Regions from separate parts of the Mesorhizobium sp. B3-2-1 genome, predicted to be linked through region 2. Evidence: riboswitches for the same ligand, from Rfam matches in the RefSeq annotation. Region 2 holds a riboswitch; each other region holds the start of a gene.
What was found. Region 2 has a riboswitch for cobalamin ahead of FJW08_RS03855 (DUF1636 family protein). Riboswitches for the same ligand answer to the same signal wherever they lie in the genome.

Region 1: it holds a riboswitch for cobalamin, as region 2 does, so the genes downstream of both, FJW08_RS22740 (CbtB domain-containing protein) here and FJW08_RS03855 (DUF1636 family protein) in region 2, are expected to answer to the same signal.
Region 3: it holds a riboswitch for cobalamin, as region 2 does, so the genes downstream of both, bluB (5,6-dimethylbenzimidazole synthase) here and FJW08_RS03855 (DUF1636 family protein) in region 2, are expected to answer to the same signal.
Region 4: it holds a riboswitch for cobalamin, as region 2 does, so the genes downstream of both, FJW08_RS24960 (DUF1636 family protein) here and FJW08_RS03855 (DUF1636 family protein) in region 2, are expected to answer to the same signal.

What each region holds. Positions count from the first base shown of each region.
Region 1 covers NZ_VFTI01000024.1:32,636-37,079, reverse strand. Annotated here, with positions in the region: gene cbiB (adenosylcobinamide-phosphate synthase CbiB) at 1-352, shown strand, start outside; gene FJW08_RS22760 (hypothetical protein) at 378-692, opposite strand; gene cobO (cob(I)yrinic acid a,c-diamide adenosyltransferase) at 718-1,332, opposite strand; gene cobU (bifunctional adenosylcobinamide kinase/adenosylcobinamide-phosphate guanylyltransferase) at 1,334-1,849, opposite strand; gene FJW08_RS22745 (CbtA family protein) at 1,842-2,648, opposite strand; gene FJW08_RS22740 (CbtB domain-containing protein) at 2,664-2,843, opposite strand; cobalamin riboswitch at 2,879-3,078, opposite strand; gene FJW08_RS22735 (aromatic ring-hydroxylating dioxygenase subunit alpha) at 3,222-4,391, shown strand; gene FJW08_RS22730 (MFS transporter) at 4,395-4,444, opposite strand, start outside.
Region 2 covers NZ_VFTI01000003.1:40,027-44,470, reverse strand. Annotated here, with positions in the region: gene FJW08_RS03870 (iron ABC transporter permease) at 1-534, opposite strand, end outside; gene FJW08_RS03865 (ABC transporter substrate-binding protein) at 534-1,481, opposite strand; gene FJW08_RS03860 (ABC transporter ATP-binding protein) at 1,527-2,315, opposite strand; gene FJW08_RS03855 (DUF1636 family protein) at 2,312-2,689, opposite strand; cobalamin riboswitch at 2,815-3,021, opposite strand; partial or broken gene FJW08_RS03850 (AraC family transcriptional regulator) at 3,142-3,291, shown strand; gene FJW08_RS03845 (helix-turn-helix domain-containing GNAT family N-acetyltransferase) at 3,299-4,234, opposite strand; gene FJW08_RS03840 (DSD1 family PLP-dependent enzyme) at 4,419-4,444, opposite strand, start outside.
Region 3 covers NZ_VFTI01000016.1:47,615-52,058, reverse strand. Annotated here, with positions in the region: gene FJW08_RS17735 (TetR/AcrR family transcriptional regulator) at 1-70, shown strand, start outside; gene FJW08_RS17730 (hypothetical protein) at 161-1,144, shown strand; partial or broken gene bluB (5,6-dimethylbenzimidazole synthase) at 1,312-1,818, opposite strand; cobalamin riboswitch at 1,990-2,169, opposite strand; gene FJW08_RS17720 (histone deacetylase family protein) at 2,292-3,218, shown strand; gene FJW08_RS17715 (exodeoxyribonuclease VII small subunit) at 3,222-3,473, shown strand; gene FJW08_RS17710 (DUF2277 domain-containing protein) at 3,566-3,832, shown strand; gene FJW08_RS17705 (pirin family protein) at 3,873-4,444, shown strand, end outside.
Region 4 covers NZ_VFTI01000028.1:55,485-59,928, reverse strand. Annotated here, with positions in the region: gene FJW08_RS24970 (NADH-quinone oxidoreductase subunit A) at 1-51, opposite strand, end outside; gene FJW08_RS24965 (winged helix-turn-helix domain-containing protein) at 384-1,583, shown strand; cobalamin riboswitch at 1,613-1,820, shown strand; gene FJW08_RS24960 (DUF1636 family protein) at 1,858-2,286, shown strand; gene cobW (cobalamin biosynthesis protein CobW) at 2,288-3,325, shown strand; gene FJW08_RS24950 (cobaltochelatase subunit CobN) at 3,344-4,444, shown strand, end outside.

The DNA.
Region 1 (4,444 bases), on a different contig from region 2:
GATCAACCTGCCGGCATCACGGCTGACGGCGCTGCTGATCGTGCTGGCGGCTTTCCTGGTTAAGGGCACCGACCCCAGCAATGCCTGGCAGGCGGTACGGCGCGACGCGAAAAAACACCGCTCGCCCAATGCCGGCTGGCCGGAAGCAGCGATGGCCGGCGCGCTTGGCCTGGCGCTCGCCGGGCCACGCAGCTATGGCGGCGTGGTGGTGGACGACATTTTCATGGGCGAAGGCGGCCGGCGCGAAGCCGACAGCCTCGACATAAGGCGGGCGCTAACCCTCTATCGAGTCGCCGATTATCTGCTGATTGGCCTGTTTGGGCTGGTCTCGGTGGTTGTTTTTGTAGTGTGATCGTCCGGAGCGGTTGCGAACTGCCTCACCAGCTAACACGGGCCTCTTTTGCATTTGGATTTGCTGCCTTCCCGAACCTTTTGATCGCATAGCCACCGGTAGCTGCAGGAGAAGATTTGAGCACGGGTTCGATGACAGCAAAAAGTCGTTCGGCATCCGGTCCATACATGTAGAGGACACATTTGCCCCCACCAAATTCATCGCCATCAAACTCGCCTGCGGATGCGTTCCCGACAGCTTGCTCCAGTCTCTGCTCAAGAGCGATAATGGTTTCTCGTTCCTGTGGCGTTCCGAACTGACCGTCGCTGAGAAGAAGATAGACGATTACTGCTTGCTCCAATGAACAGCCTCCGGTTGGTGAACAATCAGAACTCGATCCCCTGCTGAGCTTTCACGCCCGCCGAGAAATGATGCTTGGTCACGCCCATCTCGGTGACCAGATCGGCGGCCCCGATCAGCGCTGGCTTGGCGTTGCGGCCGGTAACGACGACATGCAGGCCCTCGCGCCGGCCCTTCAGCGCCGCTACCACCTTGTCGAGATCGAGATAATCGTAGCGCAGCGCGATGTTGAGTTCGTCGAGCACGACAAGGCTGATCGAGGGATCGTCGATCAATTCCCGCGCTTTGGCCCAGGCAGCCTCGGCGGCCGCGATGTCGCGCTTCAAATCCTGCGTCTCCCAGGTGAAACCCTCGCCCATGGCGTGCCAGACGACCCGGTCGCCAAAGGCGGCGAAAGCGTCCTTCTCGCCTGTGTGCCATCTGCCCTTGATGAACTGCACGACACCGACGCGCTTGCCGTAGCCGAGCATTCTAAGCGCCAGCCCGAAGGCGGCCGTGGTCTTGCCCTTGCCGGGACCGGTGTTGACGATCAGCAACCCCTTCTCGATCGTCTTGCCAGCAACCTCGGCGTCCTGCACCGCCTTGCGCTTGGCCATTTTGGCGCGATGGCGTTCTTCATCCTTGTCGTCGATGTCAGTCATTTCACTTCACCTTGAGCGGTAGCCCCGCCACCATCAGCAGCACCGTGTCGGCGACCGCGGCGACCCGCTGGTTGAGCCGGCCGGCGTCGTCGCGAAAACGCCGCGCCAGCGCATTGTCGGGCACGATACCTTGCCCGACCTCGTTCGATACCACGATCCATGGTCCGCGCGGCCGCGACAGCACGTAGGCCAGCCGTCGGCACGCCGCGTCCACGTCGTGGTCGGCCAGCATGTGATTGGTCAGCCACAGCGTCAGGCAGTCGACAAGCACCGGCTGATCATCCGGCAAGGCTTCCAGCGCTTCGGCAAGGTCGAGTGGCGCATCGATGGTCGACCACCCTTCGCCGCGCCGCGAGCGGTGCAACGCGATGCGCTCGCGCATCTCGTCGTCATAGGCTTGCGCCGTGGCGATATAGGCCCATGGCGAGGGCAATGCCGCCACCAGGGTTTCGGCGTGCGCGCTCTTGCCGGAGCGCGCGCCACCGATGATGAAGGTCAGCTTGCGGCGATCAGGCAAAGCTGTCGCGCAGGCTGGTCGCCGTGCCGGTGAAGCGTCTGCGCACCACGCCGACGACGGCGCCGAGCACCAGCCAGAACACCAGATTGGTCACCGTCACCGCCACCACGAACTGGTGGTGCAGGCCTTCCGGGATCGGTGTTTCGAAACTGTCGGGCTGCGGCGCGCCGACGATATGCGGGGCGACGATCAGCAAGACGGCGAGAATGGTCAACGGCAGCGATCTGCGAAACACGATCAGGCCAAGGCCGATGGCGGTCGCCGCCGCCGTTGCCGTCCACCAGATCTGACGCGGAAGAAGATCGGCCGCCGGCATTGCCGGCAGTTCCGGCTGCAGGCCGAGGCCAGGCGCCAGCGTGAACACGGCAAAGCCGGCCAGCCCCCAGAACACGCCCTGGCGCCAATTGCCGATGCCGCCGGCAAACTCGGAAACCGCGACCAGGACCAGCGCGAAACCGATGCCGGTGACGATATTGGCAACCACGCTGAAGGCGAAACGCTCGAAACCGTCGGCCGGCGCCCAGGCTTCGTCTTCCTCCGCCGGCGTCTTGGCTTCGACGGCTGCTGGCGCGGCAGAACTCATCGCATTCCCAGCGGGCGCGACCGTGCTTACGGCGCTGGTATCGGTTGCGGCGGGTGCCGCGCCATGGTCGTGGTGATGGCCGCCGCCGGCCTTTTCGTAGACCTCCGCCTTGAGGATCAGCGGCACTGTCGCATAGGCCTGCATGCAGGCGAGAACGACACCGGCCACGAGCCCCGCGATCGCCGCGACGAACACGACGTTGCGAAACAGATTCATGATGTCAGATCCTCGTCAGTGGCAGGGAAACGCCATCGAGTGGCGATAGTCGTGGGCGGCATTGTGGACCGCATCGATATGCGAGAAACCGACAAAGCCGACGACGAAGATGCCGAGCAGCGCCGCGAGCGCGAGCTGCATGAGGCGCGACTGCGAGGAGACGGAGGCGCCGAGGGAGACGGAAGCGGTAGTCATGTCTTGTCCTTTCGCCCTCCACCCGAGGGCATCGAAGTCAGTTTCCTGTCGCCGGCAGGTCTCCTGGCTCGCGGATAAGCGCCCTTCCCCACCTTCCCGAAGGAAAACCTTCAGTGGCATATGGAGAGGACTACCGCACACAGTTGCGGGGGCAGCCACGGCATTAGACAGGAATTCCTGTCCGCACCGCATTCCCTCTTGGCTCCAAAAAGGAACCGACGACGCTGGTGACTATAGGGAAATTCGCCGCGCGCGGCAAACCAAATTCCGACAGCCGCCAGCGCAGGAGCGTCGTATCGGCAAAGCCGCTCCCATCCCGTCCTGATTGACAAACTCCATGGCCGGGTGTCGGCTGGCAACCCGCACAGGAAGCCAGCCATGCAGCCCGATGCCAGCGAGCGCGAGCCCTATAACGGCCTGACCCGAAGCGAGCCGTCGCTGCCCTCATCGGCCTATTGGGACCAGGAGAACTATCAGCGTGATCTCGACGCCATCTGGTACAGAGACTGGCTGCTCGTCTGCCGCGAGGCCGACCTTGCCCAGCCTTTGGCATTCCGCACCTTCCGCGTCGGTACGCAGGAAATTCTTGTCCTGCGCGACGAGACCGGTGCGTTGCGTGCCTTCCACAACACGTGCCGGCATCGCGGCTCGCAGCTTTGCCAGGAAAGCGAAGGACGGCTGAAGGCGCGGCTGATCACCTGCCCGTATCATGCCTGGTCCTATTCGCTGCGCGGCGACCTTGTGCGCGTGCCATCGAAGTCGCTGCCTGATGGCTTCGACAAGGCCGATTATCCGCTTTATCGCGTCGCACTCTCGGTGTGGCGGGGCTTCGTCTTCGTCAATCTTGCTGAAGATGCCGCCGGCTCGGCGCAGTCATCCTTCGACCCGGCCTCCGGCGACCTCGGCAACTGGCCGCTGGACACGCTGGTGTCGGGCCATGTGCTGCGCAAGGTCATGAACTGCAACTGGAAGATTTTCTGGGAGAACTTCAACGAGTGCCTGCACTGCCCGGGCGTCCACAAGGACCTGTCGCGGCTTGTGCCCATCTATGGCCGCGGTCTGATGAGCCGGCATGACGATCCCGAATGGGCGCGCCATGCCGCCAATGATGCGCCGGAGTTTTCCGGAGGCCTGCGCGCCGGGGCTGAAACATGGTCGCGTGACGGGCAGACGCATGGGCCGGTCTTCCCGGGCTTGACGCAGGCGGAACGCACCGCCGGCCAGACTTACGCCAGCAGCCTGCCCTCGATGTTCATCGTCGGCCATGTCGACTATGTCAGGACCGTGCGGCTGGTGCCGCTGGGTCCGGAACAGACCGAATTGACCGCTGAATGGCTGTTCGCGCCCGAGGCGCTCGCCGAGACCGATATCGACAACATCGTCGCCTTCGGCACGCAGGTGCTGGAGGAGGATGCCGCGATCTGCGAGGTCAACCAGAAAGGCCTGCGCTCGATGCGTCATACAGCCGGCGTGCTGATGCCCGAGGAGTACGACTTGCATCGTTTCCACAATTGGGTACGCGAGCGCCATACGGCGCTTTCGCCCTGATTTTTACAGAGACTTCGGCAGGTAGTGCCACGTCATGAAGCCGCAAAACGCCG
Region 2 (4,444 bases):
GAACATGAAGGAGACGGCAAGGCCGGCGAGGATCAGCCGTTCGGGACCTTGCCCCCTCACCCGCGCCACCAGCAAAAGCACGATGGAGGCGGCGAGGATGCCGCCGGTGAACGCAGCCACAGGCAAGGTCCAGATGCCGAAGCTGTCGCCGAAGACGGTAATGACGGAAACCGCGCCGGCAGCGGCCCCCGACGACAGGCCGAACAGGAAAGGGTCGGCAAGGTCGTTGCGGGTCACGGTCTGCAAAAGCGCGCCGACGATACCCAGCCCGCCGCCGACATAGATCGCCAGGATCGTGCGTGGCAGCCGCAAGTCGACGACGATCTTGCCGACCGGGCCCGATATCCCGGGCTCATCCAGCCCGATGGCACGGCCAAGGGCGGCGGCGACATCGGTTAGAGGTATCAGCGTCGAGCCGTAAGCGATCGACAGCAGCGCGAGAGCGACGAGCGCCACCGCGCCCGCCGTCATGGCCAGCGTGAAGGCTTTGTGCCCTGAAAGCGAGCCGGATTTGTGCTCTCGGGCAAGATCCATCAGAACGCTTCCGGATGCATCGCCCTGGCGATCTTGCCGATGGCTTCGATGTTCGCCGGTCCTGGCGTCAGTTCGGCATAACGAAGCGCCACGAAGCGCTCGTTCCTGACCGCGTCCGTCTCCTTCATCGCCGGGTGCGCCTTCAGGAAATCGAGCAGCTTCCTGTAACCGCCGCCGTCCTGATAATCGAGCAGGATGAGGAATTGCGGATTGCGCGCCGCCACCGTCTCCCAGTCCGTGTTGCCCCAGCTCGTTTCCATGTCGGCCATGATGTTGTCGCCGCCGGCCGCCGATATCATGGCGCTGGGGATGGCGAACTTTCCCGCGGTAAAGGGCTTGTCCTCGCCGGAATCGTACAGGAACACGCGTGTTCCCTTGGCGCTGCCGACCTTGGCGGTGATATCGGCGAGTTGCGCCTTCCAGCCGGCGACAAGCTTCTCCGCTTCTGCCTCCTTGCCGAAGACCTTGCCCAGCTTTTCGATATCGCCATAGAGCAGGTCCATGGAGGCGGCCGGGCGGCTCTTGTCGAGATGGACGCAGCTTTCGGTCAGCACCAGCGTCTTGATGCCGTGCGGAGCGAGCGTGTCGGGGGTCACGTCGCCGCCGGGCTTCATGCCGTAGTACCAGCCGGCGAAGAAGAAATCGGGCTCGGCGGCGACGAGATTCTCCAGCGTCGGATATTTCGGCGCCAGTTCGGGAATGGAACCCTGCTCTGCCTTGAATTCGGGGCCGACCTTGTACCATCCGGTGATACCGGTCAGGCCGACGATCGACGGCTGCAGCTTCAGCGCGAAGGCCATCTCGGCCATGTTGAGATCATGGATGACGGCGCGCTTCGGCGGCGCGTCGAAGGTCAGCTGCTTGCCGCAGCTGTCGACGGTGACGGGGAAGGCAAAGGCTGTCGAGGCCAGCAGCGAGACGACGAGGGACAAGGCGAGGCGTTTCACGGACTTTGCTCCTTGGTTGAACGTGTCGGATAAGGATGGATTTGATCAGGACGGCGGTGCGGCGCGGTTCGGAAGGTCGAACACCGTCAGTTCGCGGTCCTCGGTGGGATGGCGCAGGCGAAACACGTCGACGCCGAAAATCTCGCGGATCAACTGCTGCGTCAGCGCCTCGTGCGGCGGCGCCAGCGCCTGCAGCCGGGCCTCGTTCATCACCGCGACCCTGGTGGCGAAGGGCGCCACCAGGGTCAGATCGTGCAGCACCGCGATCACCGTCATGCCGAAGCCGGCCACCAGTTCGAGCAGTTGCGCGCGGGCGCGCGGGTCGAGGTGGTTGGTCGGCTCGTCGAGGAACAGGATCTTGGGCTCCTGCGCGATGGCACGCGCAAGCTGGGCGCGCTGGCGTTCGCCACCAGACAGCGAGCCGATGGTCCGGCCGAGCAGCGGCAACAGGCCGGTCCGGCGCAGCGCGTCCACGACAATGTCGCGTTCCTCGCCGCGGCGCCTCAGGCCGGCATGCGGGACGCGGCCAAGCTCGACATAGTCGATCACCGCCAGCCGTGGGTCCGGCTGGTCGGTCTGGCCCACGACGGCGATATGCAGAGCCCGTTCGGCGGGCGAAATCCCATCCAGGCGCCGCCCGCCGAGCTTCACCTCTCCGAAGCTCGGCCTGAGCATGCCGGACAACATGCGCAGCAGCGTGGTCTTGCCGGCGCCGTTGGGACCAATGATGGCGAGGCGGTCGCCGGATGTCACCGACAGGCTGACGGCATGGACCAGATGCCGGCCATTCGCCGTCGCGCCCAGGTCGCGCGCATCGAGAAGCGGCGTTGTCATCGATTGCCATCCGCCAGCTTGCCGGCTCCCGGGATGCGGGCCAGCGTCTTGCCGGCCAGGCCCGGCGGACGTTGTCCGGAATTGCACCAGCCGTCCGGAAGCGAAGCGTAAAGCCTGGCAAACCGCACGAGATCGGCAGCGTCGGCCTGCGCGTCGATCGACCCGAAGAGATAGGCTGCCTTGCCTGGCGCCTGGAAAGCCACTGTCAGGGGACGCGCGCAACCCGCCATGCAAGCCACGCCCTCGACCGTGAAACCATGCGCCACGTCAGGCTGGGCCGAGAGGCGGGAGCGCAACTCGGCGCACAAACCTTCGCCCGACCTGACGCCGGTCGGCACGTCGCGGCAAAGGGTGCACACGATGATCTGGTGCATGGAGCCGGGTTGAATACGATCGATTGCGCCGTCCAACTTCCCGTCACTTTCAAAACTGGCGACGGAAGGATGTTGGTCGACCGGCCGACAAGACCGATGTCCACGTTTCCTCCCGGCACACCCCGTCCGGTCAACTCAGTGATGGCAGGTCTCCTGGCTCACGGGTCTCTGCGCAATCCTGCCTTCCCAGCCTTGCCGGCCAGTGGCGTTCCGGATCTTGCTCACCGCTTACAGTTGCGGGGGCAGCCGCGGCCTCGACCCCATGGGGTCTCACCGCGTTCCCTTTTCACCCCTCGCCTTTCGGCTCGGGGACCATCACGAGTCGCAGCCTAGGCCGCGCGCGACAGCGAGGCAAGGCGATTGCTTCGTTTTGTTATAACAGAACAGACCTGAGAGCAAGCCTGTCGTCGACTTTGCGTCCGGCCGCCTGACAGCCGTTGCCGTTTTTTCATCGGCGCACGATCGACACGATCTGGAACGGCTGGCTTCCCGCCTCCGGCCATGAAATCGCCTACGCGTCGGAATTCGAGCGCTATGGGCCCGAATTCGATGGCCGCACCGGTAATGGCGGGCTGGAGATCTGGGTGCGGGTCAAGGCATGACGCGCCGCTACAGGTCCAGATCCCAGTTCTGTCCGACCAGATCCTTGCCGAAGGAATGGTGGGGCTCTTCCTCGATCAGCTTGAAACCGGCCGCCTGGTAGATGTGCCGGGCGGCGGTCAGAATGTCGTTGGTCCATAAGGTCAGCGTCTTGTATCCCCTGGCGCGGGCGAAGCCGATGCATTCCTCGACCAGGCGCTTGCCGATGCCGAGGCGGCGCGCCGAAGGTTCGACATAGAGCAGCCGCAGCTTGGCCACCTGATCCGACTTGCGCACGACGAAGACCGAGCCGACGACCTCACCTTCCCGCTCGGCGATCCAGCCGCGCTCCCATTTCGGATCGAAATTCTTGACGAACTCGCCGAGGATCTCAGCCACCAGTGCCTCGTAGGTTTCGTCCCAACCATAGTCCTGGGCGTAGAGCATGCCCTGGCGGCGCGTGACCCAGCCGATGTCGCCAACCTGCAGCGGCCGCAGGATGTAAGGCACCTTGGGTTCGGGTCTGTCGCCGAGCAGGTCCTGGACGATGCGCATGGCCTTGACCAGCCGATCCTGATCGACGGGCGCCAGGCGACCGAGTAGCGCGCGCACCTGGTCGTGCGAATCCTGGTTGAGCGGCGCGAAGGCTTCCCTACCCGCTGGCGTCAGCGCGATCGAGGCGCGGCGCGCGTCCGCCTCGGTGGCTTCGCGCTCGACCAGACCGCGCTCCTCGAATTTTTTGAGCAAACGGCTGACATAGCCGGGGTCAAGGCCGAGATCGCGCACCAGGTCGCTGGCGACGAGCCCGTCGCGATGGGCAAGCTCATAGAGCACCCGCGCCTCGGTAAGCGAAAAGGTGCTTTTCAGCCAGCCTTCGTCGAGCACACCGATCTGGCGGGTGTAGAAGCGGTTGAACGCGCGCACCGCGTCGATGCGTTCCTTGCCGGGGTGGTCGTGGATCGTCATGGGGGTTCCTCCTGTCCTGGACAGGATCAGTCATTTAGTTGACTGAGTCAATAAAATCGTTGCAACGAGGCGCCTCACAACTTCGTCATTCTTGTGCGGAGCAGGGAGCGCAGCGACGCGCGCAGACCCTGGAATGACGACATTGCAGATGCAGGCGCCAATGGCGACGCCGAGACGACAGCCATCACCCCATCGGCAGCACCGGCCAGC
Region 3 (4,444 bases), on a different contig from region 2:
GAAGGTGGTGGCAGCCTTCAAGCAATTGCTTGAAGGCCTGCTCGAGAAGCCGGAAGCGCGGCCAAACTGAGCCACCGTGGCGCCTCCCGCCGCCGCCTGCAATTGACAATAGCCGGTTTGAGCGCATCCTCCACAGCCATCTCTGAGGGGAGATTCGGGCATGTGGGATTTCGATATCGGCAGGTCGGTGTCCATCATGATGCGGACCTGGCCCTTCATTGTCTTTCGCATGATCGTCTATTTCGGCATCACGCTGGCCTACATCATGGCCACCGGCACGGGCGCCTCCGTCGGCTATGGCATCGGCCATATCTCCACCGATCCTGATGGACCGTTGTCCATCGCCATGTGGGGTGGCGTGGTCGGTTTCGGCCTCGTCTCGATCGCCGTCTATTGGATCCGCGAATATATCCTTTACGTCGTCAAGGCGGGTCACATCGCCGTCATGGTTCATCTGATCGACGGCCATGACGTTCCCGACGGCCAGAACCAGATCGCCTACGCAAGAGAGATTGTGACCGAGCGTTTTGCCGAGGCGAACATCCTTTTCGTCGTCGACCAACTAGTCAAGGGCGCTATCCGCGCCATCACCGGCCTGCTCGGCGGCATCGCGGCTTTCCTGCCCATTCCGGGCCTGAGCGGCCTGGTCTCGTTCCTCAACACGGTGATCCGCCTGTCGCTGACCTATGTCGATGAGATCATTCTCGGCTACAACATCCGCATCAATTCGTCCTCGCCCTTCGAGACCGCGCGGCAAGGCATCGTGCTCTACGCCCAGAACGGCAAGACCATGGTCAAGAACGCCATCTGGCTGGCGGTGATCATGTGGAGCGTCTCCTTCGTCATCTTCCTGCTGATGCTGGCGCCGGCAGCCGCTATTCTTTACGTCATGCCCGGTCAGCTCGCCGGTTGGGCCTTCGTTCTGGCCATCGTCTTTGCCTGGGCTTTCAAGGCGGCCTTCATCGAGCCGTTCGCCATTGCCTGCCTGATGCAGGTCTATTTCAAGACCATCGAGGGCCAGGTCCCCGATGCCGCCTGGGACGCCCGGCTCGCCGAAGCCTCGTCAAAGTTCCGGGAACTCAAGGACAAGGCGCTCTCCACCTTCGACGGTTCGCGCTGGGGTACGGCCGGCGCGACGCGCTGATCGGCGGGGTTTGCCGGCGCAGCGGCGACGGTGTTGAGGCGGGCCACCGTGGATTTGAGCGAGGCCTCACCCTGGCCGCAAAACGTCTCGCTCATGATCAGGTCGGGCAGCGGCAGCCGTCGGCCCCAGCCATGCGTTTCGAGGTCGGGTTTGGGCGCGAACTCGGAAACACGGCCAACGCAGAGATAGGCGATCGGCGTCACGTGGCCGGGGATGGATAGCAGGCTTTTCAGCGCTTGCGTCTCGATGATGCTGACCCAGCCGACTCCAACGCCCTCGGCGCGTGCCGCCAGCCAGAAATTCTGCACCGCGCAGACCGTGCTGTAGAGATCCATTTCCGGATTGTGCCAGCGCCCTAGCGGCGAGCCTTTCGAGCGCTCGCGGTCGCAGGTGATGCAGATGTTCAGCGCGCTTTCGCAGATGCCTTCGAGCTTGAGCTTGCGGTAGAGCGCCCGCCGGTCTGCCTCGATTGCCGGCAGTTCCTGTTCGCGGGCGGCCAAGAACAGGTCGCGCACCTCCCCCCGTCGCGCGGCATCGCGAATGACGATGAAATTCCAGGGCTGCATGAAGCCGACCGACGGCGCGTGATGGGCGGCAAGCAGCAGCCGCGCGAGCACCTCGTCGTCGATCGTCTCCGATGTAAAATGGCTACGCACGTCGCGCCGCGTGAACATGGCGCGGTAAACCGCGTCGCGCGCAATCTGGTCAAATCCATCGCCCATTGCAGCGGTCATGTCTTCCGGCATCGCTTGTCCCCTTGCGATTGCAGCAGTTCAAATTCTCAGAGCGTACTTTGTGCGTCCAAGAAGGCGCACGCCGCTCTGATATCATCCGCCTGACCATGCGGATGACGATGCCTGCCAGGCCGGTCTTCTGGCTCGGAATCAACCCACGTCCGGTGCCTTCCCGTCATCGACAGTGGCACTTACCGGCGCAGTCCCCCTCACAGCGTTGGGCACGCCACGGTATCAAACCGTGTTCCCGATTCTCCCGCTTTCGCGGGCACCAGGCAGTAGCAGCAGTCTTACGCCGAATGGCCGGCGACGCCAATGCCCGCAGCGACATGAATGGACGCAGGTTCGATTTTCCCCAGCGATCAGGCCGCAACGCATGGCCATCGCCGCGCCGGGGCACTAGATAGAGGGACATGGCCACTCGTCTCTACACGCACCCGATCTTTCTCGAACACATCACCCCGCCCGGTCACCCCGAGCGGCCCGACCGCCTGCGCGCCATCGAACGTGTGCTCGACGACGAAGCTTTCGCCGCGCTCGACCGCGTCGAGGCACCGCAAGGCGACGAGGCGACCATCCTTTACGCGCATCCCGCCGATTTCGTCGCGCGTGTCCGCGCCGCCATCCCCGACGAAGGCATTGCCCGCATCGATGCCGACACCACCGCCAGCCCGAAGAGCTGGCAGGCCGCGACCACGGCGATCGGCGCCGCCAACGCCGCCGTCGACGACGTCTTTGCGGGCCGCGCCGACAATGTTTTCGTCGCCGCCCGGCCACCTGGGCACCATGCGGAAAAGACCACGGCCATGGGCTTCTGCTTCTTCAATACGGCGGCAATCGCTGCCCGCTATGCACAGAAGAAGCATGGCGCCGAGCGTGTCGCCGTCGTCGACTGGGACGTGCATCACGGCAACGGCACGCAGGATATTTTCTGGGACGATCCCTCGGTGCTCTATTGCTCGACGCACCAGATGCCGCTCTATCCCGGCACCGGCGCGAAGAGCGAGACCGGCGCCGGCAACATCGTCAACGCGCCGCTGGCGCCGCAGACCGGCAGCGAGGTGTTTCGCGATGCCTTCCTGTCGCGCGTGCTGCCGGCACTCGACAATTTCGCGCCCGACCTGATCATCATTTCGGCTGGCTTCGACGCGCACCATCGCGACCCGCTGGCGGAAATCAATCTGACCGAGGACGATTTCGACTGGGCGACCGGCCAGCTGATGCAGCGCGCCGCACGCCATGGCGGCAACCGGCTCGTCAGCCTGCTCGAGGGCGGCTACGATCTGCAGGGATTGGCATTTTCGGTCGCCGCCCATGTCGGGCGACTGATGAAAGGATGAATGATGACTGGTGAGATCAACGAAGACGTCAAGGCGATGAGCTTCGAACAGGCACTCGACGCTCTGGAGAAGATCGTCGATGATCTGGAGCGTGGCGACGTGCCGCTCGACCAGTCGATCCGGATCTACGAGCGCGGCGAGGCGCTGAAGATGCATTGCGACCGGTTGCTGAAGGCCGCTGAGGACAAGGTCGAGAAGATCAGGCTGTCGCGCGACGGCAAGCCGGTTGGAACCGAGCCGCTCGACGCGGACTAGGGAGCCGAGCAGCTTTACCGATTTTTGGACACGATCATGATCGAGGATACAGTTCGTCCCGATTGAAACGGACAAGAGGAGATACGGAAGCGATGTGCAGAAACATCAAGACCCTGTTCAATTTTGATCCGCCGGCAACCAATGACGAAGTCCGCGACGCGGCACTCCAGTTTGTCCGCAAGCTGAGCGGTACGACGCGGCCTTCCGCCAAGAACCAGCATGCATTTGATCACGCGGTCGACGCCATCGCGGCATCGGCACGCGAGCTTCTCGATTCGCTCGAAACCCACCAGCATCCGCGCAATCGCGAAGAGGTGGCGGCTAAACTAAGAGCAAAGGCGGCGATCCGGTTCGCCTGATATGCCCAAAGCGCCCACTGACCGCTGACCAGGAGAGTTCATGAGCTTCTTCCCGGGGAAAGACCCTGAGGCCGGCGATGCCTTCGCCAGCGACCAGATCGAGCTGATGGTCATCCCGAACGCCAAGGATATTGGCGGCTTCGAGGTGCGCCGCGCCTTGCCGACCGCCAAGCGGCGCCTGGTCGGGCCGTTCATCTTCTTCGATCGAATGGGTCCCGCCATCATGCGCGCCGGCCAGGCGCTCGATGTCCGTCCGCACCCGCATATCGGCCTGTCGACCGTGACCTATCTGTTCGACGGCAAGATCAGGCACCGCGATTCGCTCGGCACCGAAATGGTGATCGAGCCCGGCGACGTGAACCTGATGACCGCAGGCCGCGGCATCGTCCACTCCGAGCGCACGCCGCAGGAATTGCGCGGCGCGCCGATGTCGATCTCCGGCCTGCAGACCTGGTTGGCTCTGCCGGACGGCAAGGAAGAGGTTGCGCCGGTATTCGAGAACACAGCTGCGCTGCGGCTTCCAGAGATCGATGCCGAGGGTGTTAGCGGCCGTGTCGTCATCGGCGATTTCCAAGGATTGCGGTCTCCGGTGCGGGCGGATTCCGAAACGCT
Region 4 (4,444 bases), on a different contig from region 2:
CACGCCGATAAACAGGACGATGGGCAGGTACGAACTGAGGAGTGCGTTCATGCAGCGGCTTTCCGTTGGCGCCAATCCACGTTGATTACAGCACCGGACCTTAATGCGGAAGCGTGACAGATTAACCGCTGAACCGTTTTAAGGAGCCTATGCTGCAACGCGGCGAGGGTTAGCGCAGCACTTCCAGCGAAGCAAGTCAAACCTTGTTCAAAACACCGAGCTGGACGGCAATCCGGGAGAAACTGGTCCCATATGCTCCTGTTTGATTTCCTTCGTCTTTTACTCCACTTTTCTCTCCTGACAAGGTTGCCGCCAAAACCCTGCTAGCATGGACAGGAATCACCCCCCGCAACGCCAGACAGGTCCACCAGAGACGCATCCGCATGAAGGAAAAGATCTCGCTTGCCGCCGCCCGGCGCATCGCGCTCGCCGCTCAGGGATTTCTCGATCCCCGCCCCGCCGGCACGCCCGACCGCCGCCACTTCGCCCGCGTTCTGTCTCGCACCGGCCTGCTGCAGATCGATTCCGTCAGTGCGGTGGTTCGCGCCCATTACATGCCCCTCTATTCGCGTCTTGGCCCCTATCCCCTCGCTTTGCTCGACAATGCCGCCGTGACGCGAAAGCGCACTGTGTTCGAATACTGGGCGCACGAGGCCTCGTTCCTGCCCGTCGAGACCTACCCGCTGATGCGCTGGCGCATGCGGCGCGCCGAGCAAGGCGATGAAATGTATCTGGGGCTGGCCAAATGGGGCCGCGAGCACGCCCCCTATATAGAAGAGATCTACCGCGAGGTCGTGGCACGCGGCCCGATCGCCGCTTCCGCGCTGGAAGGCCAGAAAGGCTCCGGCGGCTGGTGGGGCTGGAGCCACGCCAAGCACGCCTTCGAATGGCTGTTCTGGGCCGGGCGCATCACCACCGCGCACCGGCGCGGCTTCGAGCGCTTCTACGACCTGCCGGAGCGCGTGCTGCCGCAGGCGATCCTCGACCTGCCGGTACCGACCGCCGAGGATGCACATCGCGAATTGCTGCGCATCTCCGCCCGCGCCCATGGCGTGGCGACATCGGGCGACCTGCGCGATTATTTTCGACTCTCCCCCGCCGACATGAAAGGCCGCCTGGAGGAACTGGTCGAGACCGGCGAGTTGCTGCCGGTCCGTGTCGAGGGCTGGGACAAGCCGGCTTACCTCCATAGGGGCGCGCGCTTGCCACGCAAGATCGAGGCCCGCGCCCTGCTGGCGCCGTTCGATCCGGTCGTCTTCGAGCGCTCGCGCAGCGAGCGGCTGTTCGATTTCCACTACCGTATCGAGATCTACACCCCGGCCGACAAGCGCCAATATGGCTACTATGTCCTGCCCTTCCTGCTCGGCGACAGGATCGTGGCGCGCGTCGACCTCAAGGCCGACCGGCCGGCAAGTGTCCTGCGTGTCCATGCCGCCTACGCCGAGCCCGGCGCACCGCCCGAAACCGCCGCTCAGCTCTCCGAGGAATTGAAGCAGATGCAGGGCTGGCTTGGCCTCGAACGCATCGAAGTGACGCCCGCCGGCGACCTGGGCCCGGCGCTGTCCGACATCGCGGTGTCGTAAGCTCGCGTTGACACCGCTGCCCGCAAGAGCCTAAATCCAATCCAGACGGTCTCCTCTCGGCAAAGGGAGGAGCCAAGAGGGAATGCGGTGCGGGATTGAAAATCCCAAATCCGCGGCTGTCCCCGCAACTGTGAGCGAAGAGCCAAGGCCGAAAGCCACTGGGATTGTCCCGGGAAGGCGGCTACCCAAGGCGATGACCCGCGAGCCAGGAGACCTGCCGTCTGGAATGCAAGTATCCGATCGTCCGGCGGGTTTTCCGGGCAAGGAGCCTGATTTGGATCGCGACGGCAGTTTTTCGGCTGAAACAACGGACATTTCGTCCGGCGGGGATGATTCCCTGGCCGGCATCACTGTCATCGTCTGCGCCTCCTGTCGCGACGAGACCGGCTCCGATGCTCATCCCCGGGCCGGCGAACTTTTGGCTGAAGATACGCGCCAAGCCGCCTCGGGCGACAACATCCGCATCCGCACCGTCGAATGCCTCGGCAATTGCAAGCGCCGGCTGAGCGCCGCGATCCTGCGCGACGGATGCTGGAGCTATGTGTTTGGCGATCTGACCCCGACCAGCGGTGCCGATCTCGTCACCGGCGCGAAACTCTTCGCCACCTCCAGCGACGGCCTCATTCCCTGGCGGGGCAGGCCCGATAGCCTCAAACGCGGCCTCGTTGCCCGCATCCCTCCCCTCGACATGCTGAAAGACTGATATGACCGCATCCGTTTCCCGCGTTCCCTGCACCGTCGTCACCGGCTTCCTCGGCGCCGGCAAGACGACCCTTGTCCGCCATCTTCTGGAAAACGCCGGCGGCAAACGGATTGCCATCATCGTCAACGAGTTCGGCGACATCGGCATCGACGGCGAAATCCTCAAGGGCTGCGGCATCGACACCTGCCCCGAGGAAAACATCGTCGAACTGGCCAATGGCTGCATCTGCTGCACCGTCGCCGACGATTTCGTGCCGGCGCTCGACCAGATCCTGTGCCTGACGCCGAAGGTCGACCATATCCTGATCGAAACCTCGGGCCTCGCTCTGCCCAAGCCGCTGGTCCAGGCTTTCCAGTGGCCGTCGGTGAAGAGCCGCGTGACCGTCGATGGCGTCATCGCCGTGGTCGACGGTCCCGCACTTGCCGAAGGCCGGGTTGCCAACGACATGGAAGCCCTGCAGGCGCAGCGCGCCGGGGATGAAAGCCTCGACCATGATGATCCGGTCGAGGAAGTGTTCGAGGACCAGATCGCCTGCGCCGATCTGATCATCCTGTCGAAGAGCGACCTGATGGACGCCGACGGCTCGGCCCGCGCTAACAGCATCATCGGCGAACACGCCGCCCGCGCCGTGAAGATCGTGCCGACGTCTCATGGCAAGGTCGATCCCTCGGTGCTGCTCGGCCTCGGGCTCGCCGTCGAGGACGATATCGAGAACCGCAAATCCCATCACGACGGCGCATTCGACCACGAGCATGACGACTTCGACACGTTCATCGTCGACATTCCCTCGATCGCCAATCCCGACGAGCTGGCAAAGCGCGTCGCCGCGGCCGCCGAACAGGAGAACGTGTTGCGGGTGAAAGGCTTCGTCGAGGTCGGCGGCAAGCCGATGCGGCTCCTGCTGCAGGCCGTCGGCCCGCGCGTCAATCACTACTATGACCGCGCCTGGACCGCCGGGGACGACCGTCGTTCGCGCCTGGTCGTCATCGGCCTCAAGGGGCTGAACCGGCCGGCGATCGAACGCATACTCGCCGGCTGATTTTCGGGCACGGGCGCGATGCACATCCTCACCACGACCTCCGCCTCGCTCGACGACCTCGCCGAGCCTGTCGATCTCAGGCAGACGCCGGCGGATATCGTGGCTCTATCCTTCACCGACAGCGACCTCGCCGGGCTGGCGGCGGCATGGAAGGCCGACGCCGATCGCCTGCCCTCGATGCGGCTGGCGGCACTGCGCGACCTGCGCCATCCCATGTCGGTCGACCTCTGGGTCGACAGCGTCGCCCGCCACGCCAAGGTCGTCCTGGTGCGTATCCTCGGCGGTTACGACTGGTGGCGCTATGGCTGCGACCAACTGGCGGCAATTGCCCGCGAACGCGGCATAAGACTGGCGCTGCTTCCCGGTGAAAGCCATGACGAGGATCTCAGGCTGATCGAAGCCTCGACGCTGCCCCGCGCCGAACTCGACGGCCTGCTCGGCTATTTCCGCGAGGGCGGCCCGGCCAATATGAACGCGCTGGTGCACAGGCTGGCGGGCTTGGCCGGACAGGATACATCAGTCGCCAGTCCGGTCAGCGTGCCGAAGGCCGGTTACTATCAGTCTGGAATGGGGGTCGCAGAGAAGCCGGACCTTTCAAATGTCAGCGCCCCCATCATCCCGATTCTCTTCTACCGATCGATGCTGCTCGCGGCCGATGTCGCCCCGATCGATGCGCTGGCCGACGCTTTGCGCTCCCAGGGACTGGCACCGGTCCCGATCTTTGTTTCCAGTCTCAAGGATCCGCTGTCCCTGGCATTCGCCGAAAATGCCGTCGCATCGCTGAAACCGGCCGCCATCATCGCCGCGACCGCTTTCGCGTCCGGCGCCGAGGCCGGCGTGGAAACCCTGTTCGACCGCGCCGGCGTGCCTGTCTTCCAGGTCATCGTCGCCACCACACGCCGCGACGTCTGGGAAAACAACCAGCGCGGGCTGGCACCCGCCGACCTTGCCATGCATGTCGTGCTGCCCGAACTCGATGGCCGCATCCTTGCCGGCGCCATTTCCTTCAAGGGCGAGAGTGATGTCGACCCGGCGCTGGGCCACCGTGCGTTGGCCAACCAGCCGCAAGCGGATCGTGTGGAGCAAGTGGCTAAGCGCGTAGCGGCCTTCATCCGTTTG